Regions from separate parts of the Pseudoalteromonas sp. MEBiC 03607 genome, predicted to be linked through region 2. Evidence: predicted binding sites of a transcription regulator. Region 2 holds the regulator's gene; each other region holds the start of a gene.
What was found. Region 2 encodes FliA, which starts transcription of late flagellar genes. Its sites were predicted from a motif close to CTAAAGNTNNNNNNNNNNNNGCCGATA; they were not measured.
Positions count from the first base shown of each region.

Region 1: a site for FliA is predicted at 1,843-1,869, ahead of pomA (flagellar motor protein PomA). Genes of this name have one in related genera too.
Region 3: a site for FliA is predicted at 1,387-1,413, ahead of E5N72_RS12925 (VC2046/SO_2500 family protein). Genes of this name have one in related genera too.
Region 4: a site for FliA is predicted at 1,320-1,346, ahead of E5N72_RS00815 (DUF5610 domain-containing protein). Genes of this name have one in related genera too.

Region 1 covers NZ_SRRY01000001.1:1,385,509-1,389,524, forward strand. Annotated here, with positions in the region: gene dxs (1-deoxy-D-xylulose-5-phosphate synthase) at 1-436, opposite strand, end outside; gene ispA ((2E,6E)-farnesyl diphosphate synthase) at 526-1,413, opposite strand; gene xseB (exodeoxyribonuclease VII small subunit) at 1,418-1,660, opposite strand; gene pomA (flagellar motor protein PomA) at 1,932-2,699, shown strand; gene E5N72_RS06315 (flagellar motor protein MotB) at 2,703-3,626, shown strand; gene E5N72_RS06320 (hypothetical protein) at 3,756-4,016, shown strand, end outside.
Region 2 covers NZ_SRRY01000001.1:1,609,092-1,613,107, reverse strand. Annotated here, with positions in the region: gene E5N72_RS07390 (chemotaxis protein CheA) at 1-526, opposite strand, end outside; gene E5N72_RS07385 (protein phosphatase CheZ) at 542-1,309, opposite strand; gene cheY (chemotaxis response regulator CheY) at 1,327-1,710, opposite strand; gene E5N72_RS07375 (RNA polymerase sigma factor FliA) at 1,751-2,461, opposite strand; gene E5N72_RS07370 (MinD/ParA family protein) at 2,488-3,348, opposite strand; gene flhF (flagellar biosynthesis protein FlhF) at 3,341-4,016, opposite strand, start outside.
Region 3 covers NZ_SRRY01000001.1:2,808,756-2,812,771, reverse strand. Annotated here, with positions in the region: gene E5N72_RS12945 (ion channel) at 1-300, opposite strand, end outside; gene E5N72_RS12940 (SprT family zinc-dependent metalloprotease) at 402-1,082, shown strand; tRNA gene E5N72_RS12935 (tRNA-Tyr) at 1,122-1,206, opposite strand; tRNA gene E5N72_RS12930 (tRNA-Tyr) at 1,251-1,335, opposite strand; gene E5N72_RS12925 (VC2046/SO_2500 family protein) at 1,448-1,963, shown strand; gene E5N72_RS12920 (DUF6172 family protein) at 2,121-2,420, shown strand; gene E5N72_RS12915 (hypothetical protein) at 2,481-2,876, opposite strand; gene cysK (cysteine synthase A) at 3,069-4,016, opposite strand, start outside.
Region 4 covers NZ_SRRY01000001.1:198,426-202,441, reverse strand. Annotated here, with positions in the region: gene E5N72_RS00825 (DUF523 domain-containing protein) at 1-111, shown strand, start outside; gene trmA (tRNA (uridine(54)-C5)-methyltransferase TrmA) at 114-1,211, opposite strand; gene E5N72_RS00815 (DUF5610 domain-containing protein) at 1,376-2,494, shown strand; gene murI (glutamate racemase) at 2,561-3,355, shown strand; gene E5N72_RS00805 (RNA-binding protein) at 3,318-3,797, opposite strand.

The DNA.
Region 1 (4,016 bases), 220 kb from region 2:
TTTTACGATCTTTACCTTCTTTTTCAGCGGCAATAGCCATGCCGAGCGCTGCAGAAATAGAAGTACTTGAATGACCAACACTGAAGGTGTCGTAAGGGCTTTCTTCACGGAATGGGAAAGGGTGTAAACCGTCTTTTTGACGGATAGTATGCATTTGGTCACGGCGACCCGTTAAGATTTTGTGCGGGTATGCTTGATGACCCACATCCCATACTAAACGATCTTCAGGGGTGTTATAGACATAATGAAGGGCCACTGTTAACTCAACAGTACCTAAACCTGATGCTAAATGACCACTACTTTGCGAAACTGAATTAAGCAGGTATTCGCGTAACTCTTTACTAAACGCAGGTAACTTATCTTGCGCAATATCACGCAGTTGTGCTGGTTCGTCAACCAAACTTAATAATGGATACTTGCTACTATCAAGTGTCATGATTTTATATACATCCTTCGCTAACCAGAGTGCATTATAGCCCATTGCTGCTCTGATTTTTTAGTTATTTTGTCTTTCTTTTTTAGACGTTAATAATTACGCTCAACAATATAGCTAGCAAGGCTTGCCAGCTCGCGGGTGTCGTAATCAATAGCCTCAAGTGCTTTATGAGCCCGAGCCAATAAGTCTTGTGCTTTTTGCTTAGCGCCTGCCATACCTAATAATGCAGGGTAGGTCGCTTTATTGGCCGCAATATCTGAACCTTGCGGTTTGCCTAACGTTTCGGTGTCTGCCTCTACATCGAGAATATCGTCCTGTACCTGAAAAGCCAGACCAATTGCTTGACCAAACAAATTAAGCTGCTTTAACGTTTGCTCATCACATTGCGGCGCGGCCAAAGCCCCCAAGGTAATTGCACAGTTGAGTAATGCGCCAGTTTTAAGTTGATGAATACGTTCTAGTTCTTCGACTGTAATTGCTTTATCAGTGGCTTCAATATCAAGTGCCTGACCACCTACCATACCCTCTATACCTGAGGCTTTGCTTAACGAGGCGATCATTCTTACCTGTTGTGTCGCAGGTACTGCAAACTGATGGTTAGCAATTAAATCAAATGCTAATGTTTGAAGAGCATCACCGGCGAGAATAGCTTGCGCTTCACCATAAACAATATGACAAGTCGGGCGGCCACGTCTTAAGTCATCATCATCCATAGCTGGTAGGTCATCATGAACTAATGAGTAGCTATGAATACACTCAATAGCAGCGGCAAGAATATCAAGGTCAGCTTTGTCAGCTCCCATCATGCGGCCCGTCGCATAAACGAGGTAAGGACGTAAGCGCTTACCACCATTTAAAACGCCGTAATGAGTGGCTTCTTTAATGGTTTTTTCAGTGTTTAGTGGCAGTTCGAAATAGCGGTTTAAATGTGCTTCAACGTCTTCTCGAGCGCGTTGTAATTGTTCTTTTAATTGCACTTAATTAGTCCAAGTTTGAGTCAAAGTTGCTAAGAGGAGCTTGGCTATCGTTACCCATTAATATGGCCACTTTTTGTTCGGCTTGTTGTAATTTTCCAGATGAGGCATTCGCAAGCGCTATACCACGCTCAAACTGTTTTAGCGATTGTTCTAAAGACAGTTCACCTTGCTCCATTTGTGCAACAATCTGAGATAATTCATCCAGTGCTTCTTCAAAACTCAAGTTTTCTGGTTTCTTTGTTGCCATAGTGGCCTCGATAGCTAATAGAAAGTGAGGCCAATTTTAGGGGGAATGCTAAACTAGGTCAAAGAATGATGTGTTTTTTTGCGCATAAAAGGAAATCAATATGCTATTTTTACGGTTTTAGAAGTAGCGGCAACTTGTAGCTTAAAAATCTTACATTAAAATAAAATTAATTCATTTAATGATTTAAGTAATTCAATTGCTTGCCGATAAGCAGTTAATAATAAAAATTTGATGCCGTTGGTGTCGTGTATTTGTTCCTCTGGAGGGGTATGTGGATTTAGCAACCATAATAGGTATTCTTGGTGCCATAGGCTTAATTGCTATGTCGATGGTATTAAGTAGTGACGGCCAAGTTGCAATGTTTTATAACACGCCTTCGGTGGTCATTGTATTTGGTGGTTCGATTTTTATCGTGTTATCGAACTTCACTATGGGGCAGTTTTTGGGCATTGGTAAGGTCGCTGCAAAAGCCTTTATGTTCAAAATTGAATCGCCAGAAGAATTAATTGAAAAAGCAGTAGAATTAGCTGACTCAGCACGTAAAGGTGGTTTCTTAGCATTAGAAGAAGCCGAAATCCCTAACGGCTTTATGCGCAAAGGGGTTGATATGTTAGTGGATGGTCATGATGCTGATGTAGTTCGTGCCACACTGCAAAAAGATATTTCCCTCACCGCTACTCGCCATGAACTTGGTGCAGGTTTATTTAAGTCGCTTGCCGATATCGCTCCTGCGATGGGGATGATAGGCACGCTAATTGGCTTGGTTGCAATGTTATCTAACATGGATGACCCAAAAGCAATTGGTCCAGCAATGGCTGTAGCTCTTTTAACTACACTTTATGGTGCTTTTTTGGCAAACGTTGTTGCAATTCCAATTCAGGTAAAACTAGAGCTGCGTAAAGATGAAGAAGCCCTCAACCAACGTTTAATTCTTGATGCGGTACTGGGTATTCAAGATGGTCAAAACCCGAAAGTCATCGAAGGCATCTTGAAAAACTATTTAGCTGAATCAAAACGTAAAGTCGATACCGAGGAGTAGGGCATGTCAGATCAAGAGTGCAAATGTCCACCTCCGGGGTTACCTGCCTGGATGGGAACCTTCGCAGATTTAATGTCGCTATTAATGTGCTTCTTTGTACTCTTGCTTGCTTTCTCGGAAATGGATGTTCTTAAGTTTAAGCAGATAGCAGGTTCAATGAAGTTTGCTTTTGGTGTACAAAATAAAATTGAAGTAAAAGATATTCCAAAAGGGACCTCGGTCATTGCAATGGAGTTCACACCAGGCAAACCTGAACCTACTCCTATCGAGACAATTCAACAACAAACCGTAGAGATGACACAACAAATGCTCGAGTTTCAGGCTGGTGATGAAAGCTCTGCAGGTGGTCGTCAAGAACAGCGTGGTAATAAGCGTGGCGGGGAATCACAAAGCACAGCTCAGCAACAAGCAATGGAGCAGTCAATTTCTGCAGCCGATCAAGAGCAAACGAATGAGCTAGTAAAGAAAATTGCCCAACAGCTTGAGCAGCAAATTATGGATGGCGCGATTGAACTTGAGTCATTAGGTCAGCAAATTATTATTCGCATTCGTGAGAATGGCTCATTCCCTTCAGGCAGTGCTTTCTTACAGCCTAGGTTTAAACCTATCATTCGTGATATTGCTACGCTGTTAAAAGATGTGCCGGGTGAAATAACCGTGTCAGGGCATACAGATGATTTCCAAGTATCGAATGAGCTTTATACAAACAATTGGGATTTGTCGTCAAAACGTGCTGTTGCAGTTGCTAGCGAAATGGAAAAGGCGCCCGGTTTTGATAAATCTCGTATGATGGTTGTAGGTCACGCAGAAACAAGGCCACTAGTACCGAATGTAACCGATGAAGATCGTAGGCGTAACCGACGAGTCGAGATCTCTATTATGCAAGGTAAGGCGCATGAATCTGAGCCTATTGATGTGAGGCAATAAATCAATTAAAGTGAAACTTCATTAACAGATGTAATGGAGTATACAAATGAAAAAAGTTGATAAATATAGCTATATGCCAGGCAATGGTGATGGCGGTGATGACGATAAAACTGATTAAGGCGCTACATTTTGCCTGACTGGTTTGTAGAAATTAGAGTTATCTTAAGCAATAGCTGGGTGTTCATTTTGAGCCCGGCTATTATTATTTTTTATCTTCGTAAAGATTGGCCTGCTTTTTATTTCTCTGTTATTACTGCTGCTTTTTTCCTTTATGGAACTCTTATTTATTCTGCTTTAAAAGAATTTGATGACATTTATATCTGGCGCTATGTAGTCTGGGCTTTTAATGATATTGCTTGGATGGCAATCATTGCTTATTTAGGTATTAAA
Region 2 (4,016 bases):
CATCAATATTATCAGTGTTTATGTCGGCTGTTACATCAGCAGTATCAACAACAGGTTCTTCTACTACTGGCTCTTCAGGTGCAGGGGTTGTGTCTTCAATAACACTTGTGTCTTCTCCTGCAAGCTCTTCTGCTGTTGGTGGCTGACTTAACTTATGAAGTACATCAAGTAGAGCAGGATCGGCAGGCTCTGGTTGCTCACGATTTTGAATAGTTGAGAACATTTCGTTGATGGTATCAAGAGCTTGAAGAATAACATCCATTAATTCAGGTGTTACACTACGCACACCTTGGCGAAGTAAATCGAAGACATTTTCTGCACCATGACAAGCGTCAACAAGCTCTGTCATACTCAAGAAACCTGCCCCACCTTTTACAGTGTGGAAACCTCTAAAAATTGCGTTAAGTAAGTCTTTGTCTTCTGGGTTGTTCTCAAGCTGAACCAATTGTTCTGACAAAAGCTCTAGAATTTCCCCTGCTTCAACAAGGAAATCCTGTAAAATATCTTCATCGACTTCAAAGCTCATGCAGTTACTCTCCTCTTAGAAGCCCAAACTTGATAATAGGTCATCAACTTCATCTTGTCCTGAGACAACATCATCACGTGACTCTGCATCAATAATTGGCCCTTCAGGACCTGCTAGCGTATCGCTTGTTGCAGGTGCTTGTTCTGTGGCCTGTTTTTCTTGTTTTTGCTGACCATCTTCTTGACTGCCGAATACAGTTAAGAGATTAATTAAACTGTCTTCAACTTCTCGTACTAGTTCAATAACACGGCGAATTACCTGACCAGTTAAATCTTGGTAGTCTTGTGCCATAAGCACATTGGTCATCAAGCCTTGTAATTCATCAGTTTTAGTATGAGAGTTGTTCATGAACTTATCTAAGCTATGGCATAAGGTTTTAAACTCACCAAGCTCAATTTCTCGGTTCATCAATCGATCCCACGTGGGCTTGATTGTTGCAATTTCATCAGCAAGTTGTTGTGCAATAGGTAAACTTGCCTCAACAGCATCCATGGTTTTATTTGCTGCATTTTCTGTCATTTCCATGACATAGTTTAATCGCTGTTTAGCGTCGGGTATCGCATCGGTAGTTAAATCGGCGAGACGAGTATCAAGATCAAAGTTCTTTAACGCTTCATGCAGTTGACGCGTCAATTTACCGACTTCGGCAAACAACTCTGATTGTTCTTTTGATGCGGCTTCAAGAATTAGCTTATCTGCCTTCTCTTGTTCACCTTTTTCAAGATACTCAACAAGTTGACGAGCTTGCTCTAAACTTATATGAGGCGCAGCAGGTGCTGACATAAGCCTCTCCCCTTAGATTAACCTAAACGTTCAAACACTTTTTCCAATTTGGTTTTAAGTGTCGCAGCAGTAAATGGTTTAACAATGTAGCCATTAACACCTGCTTGAGCAGCAGCAACAATTTGTTCTTTTTTCGCTTCAGCTGTTACCATTAAAACAGGAATGTGTTTAAGGCTATCATCGGCACGTATAGCACGTAACAAATCAATACCTTGCATGCCAGGCATATTCCAATCTGTTACAACAAAATCAAATTCTTGATTTTGTAGCATTGGTAATGCTGTTGAACCATCATCAGCTTCCTGCACATTGGTAAAACCTAAATCCCTTAATAGATTTTTAATGATACGTCTCATTGTAGAAAAATCGTCAACAACAAGAATCTTCATGTTTTTATCCAAAACATCCTCCGGTGAGGTTTGAACCTATATTTACTTACTACTAATTAATCCAGTCATTGATTTTTGCTTTGAGCTTAATCATCGCCTGACCATGTATTTGACTCACACGCGACTCGCTAACATCGAGTATGTGTCCTATTTCTTTCAAGTTCATTTCATCGTTGTAATACAAAGACAAAACAAGGGCATCTCTTTCTGGTAACGATTGGATAGCCGTTAATAGAGACTGGTTAAACCGCTCATTTTTAACGTTATTAAACGGTTTGTCTAGTGCTAAATCATGACCCATTGGTGTTATTACGTCTTCATCTACACCTAAATCCTCGATACCTAATACTTTACTAGAATTAACGTCATGTAGAATATGATGGTACTCATCTAGTGTAATATCAAGTTTTTCAGCAACTTCTGTGTCTTTGGGCTCGCGGTTTAAGGTACTTTCTAATTCAGCAATTGTTTCTGCGACTAGACGTGCATTTCGATGCACAGAGCGTGGTGCCCAATCGCCTCGACGGATTTCATCAAGCATTGCACCGCGAATTCTGATACCTGCAAAGGTTTCAAAACTTGCACCTTTACTAGCGTCGAAGTTTTTTGACGCCTCAATAAGGCCGATCATGCCTGACTGAATTAAATCATCGAGCTGAACACTAGCAGGTAAACGAGCAATCAAATGACACGCCACTTTTTTGACTAAAGAGGCGTGCTTTTCAACAATCGCATTTAAATTCTGTGCTGATTGATATCCCATCGCTTTATTCACCGATGTTGTCATAGTTAGCCGTTTACTAGTTTCTCAATAAAAAATTCTAAGTGACCAGACGGTTGGTTAGGGATCGGCCACTTAACTGCTTTCGTTGCTAATGTTTTAAACGCCACCGCTGCTGGTGAGTTTGGAAATAACTCAACGATAACCTTTTGACGTCGCGTAGATTTACGCATATTTTCGTCATAGGGAATCGTTGCGACTAATTCCATAGAAACATCTAAAAAACGATCCGTTACTTTTGAAAGTTTAGCAAATAATTCTTGCCCTTCACGCATGCTACGCACCATGTTGGCAACAATTTTAAATTTATATACACCATGCTCTCGGCTTAACACTTTAATAAGCGCGTAGGCATCTGTAATTGAGGTAGGTTCATCACATACAACCACAACGACATCTTGTGCTGCACGTGAAAAGCTTAATACCATGTCCGAAATACCTGCGGCGGTATCGACAATTAAAATATCAAACTCGGTGTTTAATTCGCTAAAAGCGCGAATAAGGCCAGCATGCTCAGAAGGAGTTAACTCCACCATGCTTTGCGAGCCAGACGTTGCTGGCACAATTTTAATACCAGCAGGGCCTTCTACAAGAATTTCATCAAGCTCACATTCGCCAGATAAAACATGAGATAAATTACGTTCAACACGTAAACCAAGCATCACGTCGCAGTTTGCCAACCCTAAATCGGCATCCAATACTAATACGCGGTTTCCTTGCTGACCTAATGCAATTGCAGTGTTGAGTGATACATTCGTTTTTCCCACACCACCTTTGCCGCCAGTAACAGCGATAACTTTAACGCCACTATTATTATTTTGATTCATTTTGCGCAGGCCGCTTGCTTGATCTAATACTGTGTTAATCATACATCCCTACTGTGTTCGACGCTACTGCTTGACGTCGTGAATGTTGTGCTTTTGCTCGTTTTAAATACAATTGTTCAGCTTTTTTCACTAGTTTTTCAGCATTCGCTACGCGAATATCTTCTGGAACACGCTGACCATTAGTAAGATACCCTATTGGCAGGCGATTTTGAATCGCTATGCTAATAATCTCACCTAAACTCAACGATTCATCCAATTTAGTGAAGATACAGCCACTTAGCTGAACCTTTTTAAAGTGTCTTACGGTTTCTTGTAGCACATTAATTTGTGCTGTAGCACTCAACACTAAATAACTACGAATATCAACTCGCTGATTACGCATTAAGGTATTAAGTTGCTCAGTTAAGCGTAAATCACGTTGGCTCATACCTGCAGTGTCTATTAATACTAGACGCTTATTTCGTAAATGGTATAGCACTTCAGCCAATTCATTGGCATCTTTTACTTGCTTCACACCACAACCAATAATACGGCCATAAGTTGCAAGTTGCTCGTAGGCACCAATACGGTAAGTATCAGTCGTGATAAGCGCCACTTTATCGGCACCATATTTTTGTGCACCAAGTGCTGCGAGTTTTGCAACAGTGGTTGTTTTACCAACACCTGTAGGGCCAACTAAAGCGAATACACCACCTTGACGCAGGATTTCG
Region 3 (4,016 bases), 1.2 Mb from region 2:
TTTGTTATTAAAAAGGTGTGCGCCTGATAGGTTTGCTCGATAAAAGTTACAGTAGGATAGGTCATATCCCTCCTCATCATCCTGCTTAATAAGATTAAGACCACTGAGGTTAGCGCGCTTTAGCTGTAACCCATGCAGTAAACCGCCTTTTTTCGCATAACGCTCTAATTTCTGGGTTAGATCTAGTCCTGACTTATCAAACTTACTATCGTGCCAAAAACAGAATCCAGACCCCATATCGGTTTCCAAGCATTTCTTTCCTGAAGGCGAGGTATAACTACAACAAGGTTTATCAGACATAAACATGAAAATTATTTGTTGGTCATCTTTATAGATTAGCAGTTATTTTACAGGGTAAAATGGAATCCATACTTTTTATTAATTGAATTGGCTTATATTTGTTGAACTACACCCTAAAGCGCAGTAAACGCAGAACCACAGTGGCAATTAAAGTTGCTGAACAGAAACTCACTGTTTATGCGCCTTTTTATGTTCCACAAACTGAGATTGATGCCTGGTTAAAGACCAAGCAAGATTGGGTCGATGAACAAATTGCCAAACAATCCATTCATGCTGAACGCCGCCAACTTCCTCTTGTAAACGCGGCGATTAAGTTATTTGGACAAAATGTGCCGATAGTATTTGCTAAAGGCACTAAAAGCACTTGGCAACAAGATGCACAGTGTCGGCTTATTTTATCTATTTCATCACGGGTCAAACATCAAGAAGCAAACTATTTAGCACTGCTCGAGCAGTTTTTACACGAAAAGCTAGAGAGTTATATCGAAATGCGTGTTCATGATTATTGTTTGCAGATGTCTGAAGCTCTGCCCACAAAACTTAAAATTCAACATTATAAACGTCGTTGGGGAAGTTGTAATAAGCGTCGAGAGCTGACCTTTAATTTACATTTAGCGAGTGCACCGACATGGGTGATTGATTATGTGGTTGTACACGAACTTGCTCATCTTAAACATATGAATCACAGTGCTAAGTTTTGGCAACGTGTTAGACAGTTTTATCCAGACTATAAAAACGCTGAGCAATGGTTGAAACAAAATGGAAGTAGTTTGAGTTGGTAGCGATAAGCTAGAAAGAGTAAAGCTAGAAAGAGTAAAGAGTGGTGGAGGGAGCTGGATTCGAACCAGCGAAGGCTGAGCCGTCAGATTTACAGTCTGATCCCTTTGGCCGCTCGGGAACCCCTCCACACAGATTTTACTATTGCATTTGGCCCCACTACCAGAAGGAAGTGGTGGAGGGAGCTGGATTCGAACCAGCGAAGGCTGAGCCGTCAGATTTACAGTCTGATCCCTTTGGCCGCTCGGGAACCCCTCCAATGCAACGGCGCTGATAATAGCAAACTGGTTATTTAAGTAAAGAAAAAAACTAAAGAAAATTGGATTAATGCCGATAACTGATTAATCTGGAATCTATTTGGCTAAAGTCTATGCAAGTTGATGGTTTGTTGCTCAATGAGAGTCAACTCGATAATCGTCTTAATAAAAGTGTTCATGAACATCGCTCTGGTGAGTTTGCATTATTATTAGCAATGCTCTCACATGACGCACTTGATTTTAGTCAATTTCATCTACCTAAAACAGAAATAAGTAATCCTCACGTTTCAGAAGAGGTACTTAGAGCCCAGTTAGGGGCAGGTCCTGAGCAATCATTAGCACCAGAGCAATTTGATATGTTGATTGGTCAAGATAATGCTCTTCGATTACTTCAAGGTGGTCTTTCAGACATTCGCTTACGTCATTGTTTAGCACCTGAGCCATTGCATGTTCGAGATGATAAAAATCACATTCCACTAGAAGTGATAGACAATTGTGAGCCCGCAGTAAGAAAACGCTACCTTGATAAAAATCAACCAACTGAGCGTGCCCAAATTGACGCTGCAGCTTTTTACGATAGCTTAACAGAAGATGCTATTCATCAACCTTTGCATTTAATTTCAGCCTAATTGATTAACTACATTGTCACATAAATAAATTAATCTACACTTTAATAAGTAAATTCAAGCAACATAAGAAAAAATACAGCTAATTTTTTATGGCCTTGTTATACTGTGTGCCTATGGCTTAGCGCCATTGTCATTGAACCAAGCTATTAGGACTATAATGAAGAAGACATTCACGCTTAACCACGAGAAGATTAAGTACCCTCGCATGGTTGATGCAGCCAAACACGAAGTAAAAAAATATTTGAAACGTGAGCGTAATAAAACACTCCCAGCTGGTGCTGATTATTGGGCATTTGACTGTAAGTTTGGTGAATCAGCGGATGAAGCCGAAGTTGTTCACGTAGCAGAGATTAATAAATGTATTAGTGATATTGAAGCCAAAGGCTTAACATCGTTTTATGTTGAGATCTTAGCGCGTCCTGCACAGCGTCAACACCAAGAATTTGATGAAGAGTAATTTATACACGGAATCAAAAAATGGGCCTTTTTAGGCCCATTTTTACTTTAAGATAACTATCTATCGAGCAAATGGATCGGCGTTAATCTTTTCTATATACCAATTACCTTTTTTGCGGATCATTTTTACACTGCGCATATCATCCACTTTTTTACCGTTGAAGTAACCCGTAAAGATTAAATTAATATTAGCCTTATCACCGTACTGTTCACGTAAACTCATATTGGTCATATCAACTTCAATTACAACTTCGTCGTATTGCATGTTAATTAGGTTACGAGCGAATTGGTTTGCGGTGCCATAAGACTTCATAATGCGAGCCATTTTTGGAGTTGCGTATTCCATGGCTTGATTTAAATCGTTTTGGTTATACAGTGCATCAAAATAAAGCGTGGCTGTGTTGCCTGGGGTATTTTTTTCGCCCTGAGGTGACTCTTCAGAGCCACAACCCAACATTAAGCAACTACTCAATAGAGCAAAAATTAAGAGTACGTTTTTCATTATGCTTTGATTTGCTAGATTAAATAATTTTAAGTGTGTGACTAAATGACTGAGATGTAAAGTTAACTTAGTAAAATTGTGGGATTTATTTTTGCTTGGTAATAAAAAAGGATGCCTTGGCATCCTTTCTTAAATTAACTGCACTCGTTATTGAACTAACTCTTTTTCACTGAATTCTTCAGCAAATAATGGGCTAGATAAGTAACGCTCAGTAGCACTTGGTAAAATAACAACGATGTTTTTACCCGCATTTTCAGGTTTTTCAGCAAGGCGTTTTGCAGCAACCACTGCAGCACCAGACGAAATACCTACTAAAATACCTTCGTTTTTCATAAGCTCGTGAGCCATTGCAATTGCATCTTCATTTGATACTTGCTCAGCGGCATCAACAACTTCTAAATCAAGGTTGCCTGGGATGAAGCCAGCACCGATACCTTGGATTTTATGAGGACCCGGTTTAATTTCTTCACCAGCTAAGGTTTGGCTAATAACTGGAGAATTAGTTGGCTCAACAGCAACAGATTGCACGTTTAGGCCTTTCTCGAGTTTCAAATAACGGCTAACACCGGTAATAGTACCACCCGTACCAACACCTGCTACGAAGATGTCGATTTTACCGTCCATTGCTTCATAGATTTCAGGACCCGTTGTTTCAAAGTGAATTTTTGGGTTAGCTGGGTTTTCGAATTGTTGTAAAAGAATATATTTTCCAGGCTCGCTTGCTTGAATTTCTTTTGCTTTTTCAATCGCGCCATTCATACCTTTAGCGCCATCAGTTAAAACTAGGTTAGCACCTAACGCTTTTAATAGTTTACGACGCTCTAGGCTCATCGTATTAGGCATAGTCAGGGTTAATTTATAGCCACGAGAAGCTGCTACAAACGCAAGTGCAATACCTGTGTTGCCAGAAGTCGGCTCGATTAACTCTTTGTCTTTAGTTAATACGCCTGACTTTTCTGCTTCCCAGATCATTGAAGCGCCAATACGGCATTTAACACTAAAGCTTGGGTTACGTGATTCTACTTTAGCAAAAACATTACCTGAGGTTACGCGGTTAAGCTTTACAATCGGTGTATTACCAATTGTTAATGAATT
Region 4 (4,016 bases), 1.4 Mb from region 2:
AAGAAAATTTCAGGCATGGGATTAACTGCAAAGCTGTTAACCGACAATAATATAGCAGTATACAGCGAGCAGCAGTTGCCAGCGCTATTTACTGCGCTGGCAGAGAAATGATTTTATTTGCGTTGCAAAAACACACCTGATTCGATGTGGTGGGTATAAGGGAATTGATCGAAGATCGCAAAACGTTTTACTTCATGGGTTTTACATAGGTGATCAAGGTCACGCTCAAGGGTGTCTGGATTACACGAGATATAAATAATATTGTCGTAGTTAGCAACTAAGTCACACGTTAGCGTGTCCATGCCTGCGCGTGGTGGATCTACTAAGATTGTTTGGCAGTTATAGCTTGTCAGGTCAATGCCATCTAAACGAGAGAAAGTACGCTCGCCTTTCATCGCTTGAGTAAACTCTTCACTCGACATACGAATGATATCTAAGTTCTCAACTTTATTCTGCGCGATATTGTATTGCGCTGAGTAAACCGATGATTTTGAAATCTCTGTGGCTAATACACGGTCGAATGAACCCGCAAGGGCAATTGAGAAATTACCATTCCCGCAGTATAGCTCCAGTAAGTCATTGCTAAGTGGCTGGCATAGTGCTTGTGCCCACTCTAGCATCTTGATATTCACTTTCGCATTCGGTTGCGTAAAGCTATTTTCGACTTGTTGATAAATTAATTCTTTACCGTTTACATTAAGACGCTCAATGACGTAATCGTTACCAATCACTTCTTTTTGCTTACGCGCACGGCCAATAAAATCAATTTTAAACTGTGCGCTTAATTTTGTTTTCAGCTCTTTAATTGCTTGTAACCACTGCTCATCTAATTGTTTGTGATATAACAAGCTAACGAGGATTTCACCACTTAGGCTAGAAAGGTAATCAATTTGAAATAACTTACGGCGCAGAATTTCGCTGCCCTTTAAGTTTTCGATCATGGCTTGCATCACTTCACCGACTAAAGGTGCTGCAGGGTCAAACTCATCAACACGAATTTTCTCTTTGGTTTGCTGATCAAACATGATGTGAAATAAGTCTTCACCCTCATGCCATACACGAAATTCTGCACGTTGGCGGTAATGAATAGGATCAGAGCCAAACACCTCTAATTTTTCAACTCCAAAACGTCGAAACTGGTTAGTGATGCGCTGCTCTTTCTCACTCAATTGTGCATCGTATTGAGTTGTATCAATTTTTATAACCGCCATGGCTGATTACCTTTTATCTCTTAGCTTTATAACGGCGCTATTGTAGGGAGCGCTGAGGATTTGTCTAGTTTTGTTATTTATTTTGGTGTCGTTTTTTTATACAAAAAACTTAAGTTATGTGGTTTTTGGCCGATAATGAGATAACCATAACATGGAGTCGGATCATGAAAATTGGCAATCTAGGCTATATACCTAATACAAATGTGAATAAATACAATGGCAAACAGGCACTGCAGCAGCCTGCCATTCAAAATCGTCAAGACAGTTATCAGCAACGCGGGCGAGAGCTGGCAGCAAAAGTTCTTGATGATAAACTAGCTGCAGCTCTTGGCTTACCTAAAGCTGAAGAGAAAAAAGATAAACCGCTATTTGATTTTGAAGAGATCGTTAAAAACGTACTCGACTTTGTTGGCGGCGCACTTCGCAAAGCAAAAGCCGATGGTGCTGATGATGAAAAACTCAAAGGCATGCTAGGTGATGCACGCAAAGGTGTGCAAATGGGTATCGACGATGCGTATGATGAGCTCAAAGAGTCAGGCATTCTTAATGATGATATAAAAGAAGGCATCGAAAAATCTAAAGAAGGCATCTATAAAGGTATAGATGAGCTAGAAGATGATTTATTCAACCCTAAACCTAACGCAGTTTCAGTAAGCCAAGCCCAATACCTTAGTTTAAGTAATAACGCAGAATACACTTTTACAACGGCTGAAGGTGATGAAGTAAGTATTAGCTTTGCAGATGCCTATGAAAGTAAATCGGCAAGTAGCTATAGTAAAAATGGCGATAACGAAGCGTTTGTTAGTGAATCTTCGCAATCACGCGACTTGTCATTTTCGATGACAGTCAATGGTGATTTAAATGAGCAAGAGCAACAAGCTATCAATGAATTGATGGAAGACTTGCAAAGTGTCAGTGAGACATTCTTCTCTGGTTCATTAGAAGAAGCCTTTGAACAAGCGAAAGAGTTGAACTTAGGTAATGAACAACTCGTTGGCTTTACGATGGATCTGAAACAAACCAAAACAGTGGCTGCGATAAAAGGCTATGAAGAATATAAACCAGCTCCTGAAAAAGAAGTCGCCGAGAAAATAGCGCCGTTTAATGACGACCTAAAACAGGCATTTAATAAAGCCGGCGACATAGGTTTGCAAAATGAACTAGCTGGTATCTTACAATGGTTGAATCAAGACAAAGAGGAAGTCAGTAAGTTAGTTGATTATACCAAAGCAATGTTCGAGCAAATGAACAAGTTGCGTTCAGCTTCTGAGCAAGACTCATAACCGCAACTTTCTTTTTCTAAAACTGCATGGCAAACTGCTGGCCTTTGATGATCCGAGGTAAGCAGTTTGTCAGTCCATATTATGGTGTTTGATTCAGGTATAGGTGGAACCACTGTACTTGAACAGATCCAAGCATTGATCCCAAATGCTGATTATAGCTATTTCATGGATAATGCATTATTACCTTATGGTTCTCAAAGCCAACAAACCATTATTGACCGCTTACTTGCTTTACTTTGCTTTATAGAAAGTAGAGCGCTGCAGGTAGATATACTAGTAATAGCCTGTAACACCGCTTCAACATCAGCCTTAGAGGCAATTCGACCTTATACTAATATAGAAGTTGTTGGTGTAGTGCCAGCGATCAAGCCTGCGTGCGCTATAAGTAAAAGTAAACATATCGGGTTATTGGCAACACCATCAACAACCAAGAGCCGCTATACTGCAAACTTAATTAGTACTCATAGCCAAGGCACTCGAGTCAGCTTATATGGTTCAACGACGCTTGTGGAAATTGCAGAAGCACTATTTCATACGCAGATACTTAATGAAGCAAAGCTTGCAAAAGTATTGAGTGATTTAGCGATAGCAGAAGAGATAGATGTGTTGGTACTTGGCTGTACGCACTTTCCATTACTTGCCAGCGCGATTAGTAATTACTACAAACAACAGATTATACTTATTGATTCAGGCAAAGCGATTGCTAAGCGGGTTGAGAGTTTAATCTCTTTACGTGGCCTTACCTTTACAACAGGTAAAAAAAAGCCGCTGCACTATTATGCAACGGCTCCTATTTGTCATTCGCAATTAAGTGTAGAACTCATTACGCTGACTGATCAGATCCCTCGCGGAAACCATTAGCCTCGTTCTCTTGTTTTTGTTTTGCTTCACGTACTTTTAAAGTACGTTGCTGGAACTCACTATCATTTAATTGATTAATTGCATTATCTGCATCCACTTCAGCCATTTCAACAAAACCAAAGCCACGGCGTTTACCTGTGTTTTTATCTTTTAATAAACGAACGTTGAACACTTTGCCTTGTTCTTCAAATAAAGCACGAACAACACCTTCATTTGCACGATAAGGTAGGTTGCCAACATAAAGTGTTTTTGTTTTTACTTCGGCCTCCTCACTTGACGTTGATGAAAGAGCTGCAATAACTAAAGCACCAATTAATAAGCCTGCACCAAATAGCAATGCTGGGTCTAACGCTAAGCTCGCGAATGCAAACTTAACAACAACAAACCCTAATACAGCAAGAATAACGGAGAAAAGAAAAGATTTTTGATCGGGTAATTTCATTTTGATCTACCAATAAACAAGAAATAAACATTAATTTAACATTGTGAACTTGCTATCTTAACGAGTTAAATGAACATAGCAATGAAATTTGCATTAAATTATGAATATTGGCTTAAAAAACAGCCATAATCGCAACCTGTTTTGCTATTTTCGGTAAATTTAGTTCGCTTTTTGAGCGAACAGTAAAAAGATCAAAAAAAAGTGTTGATCTGTTTTTAG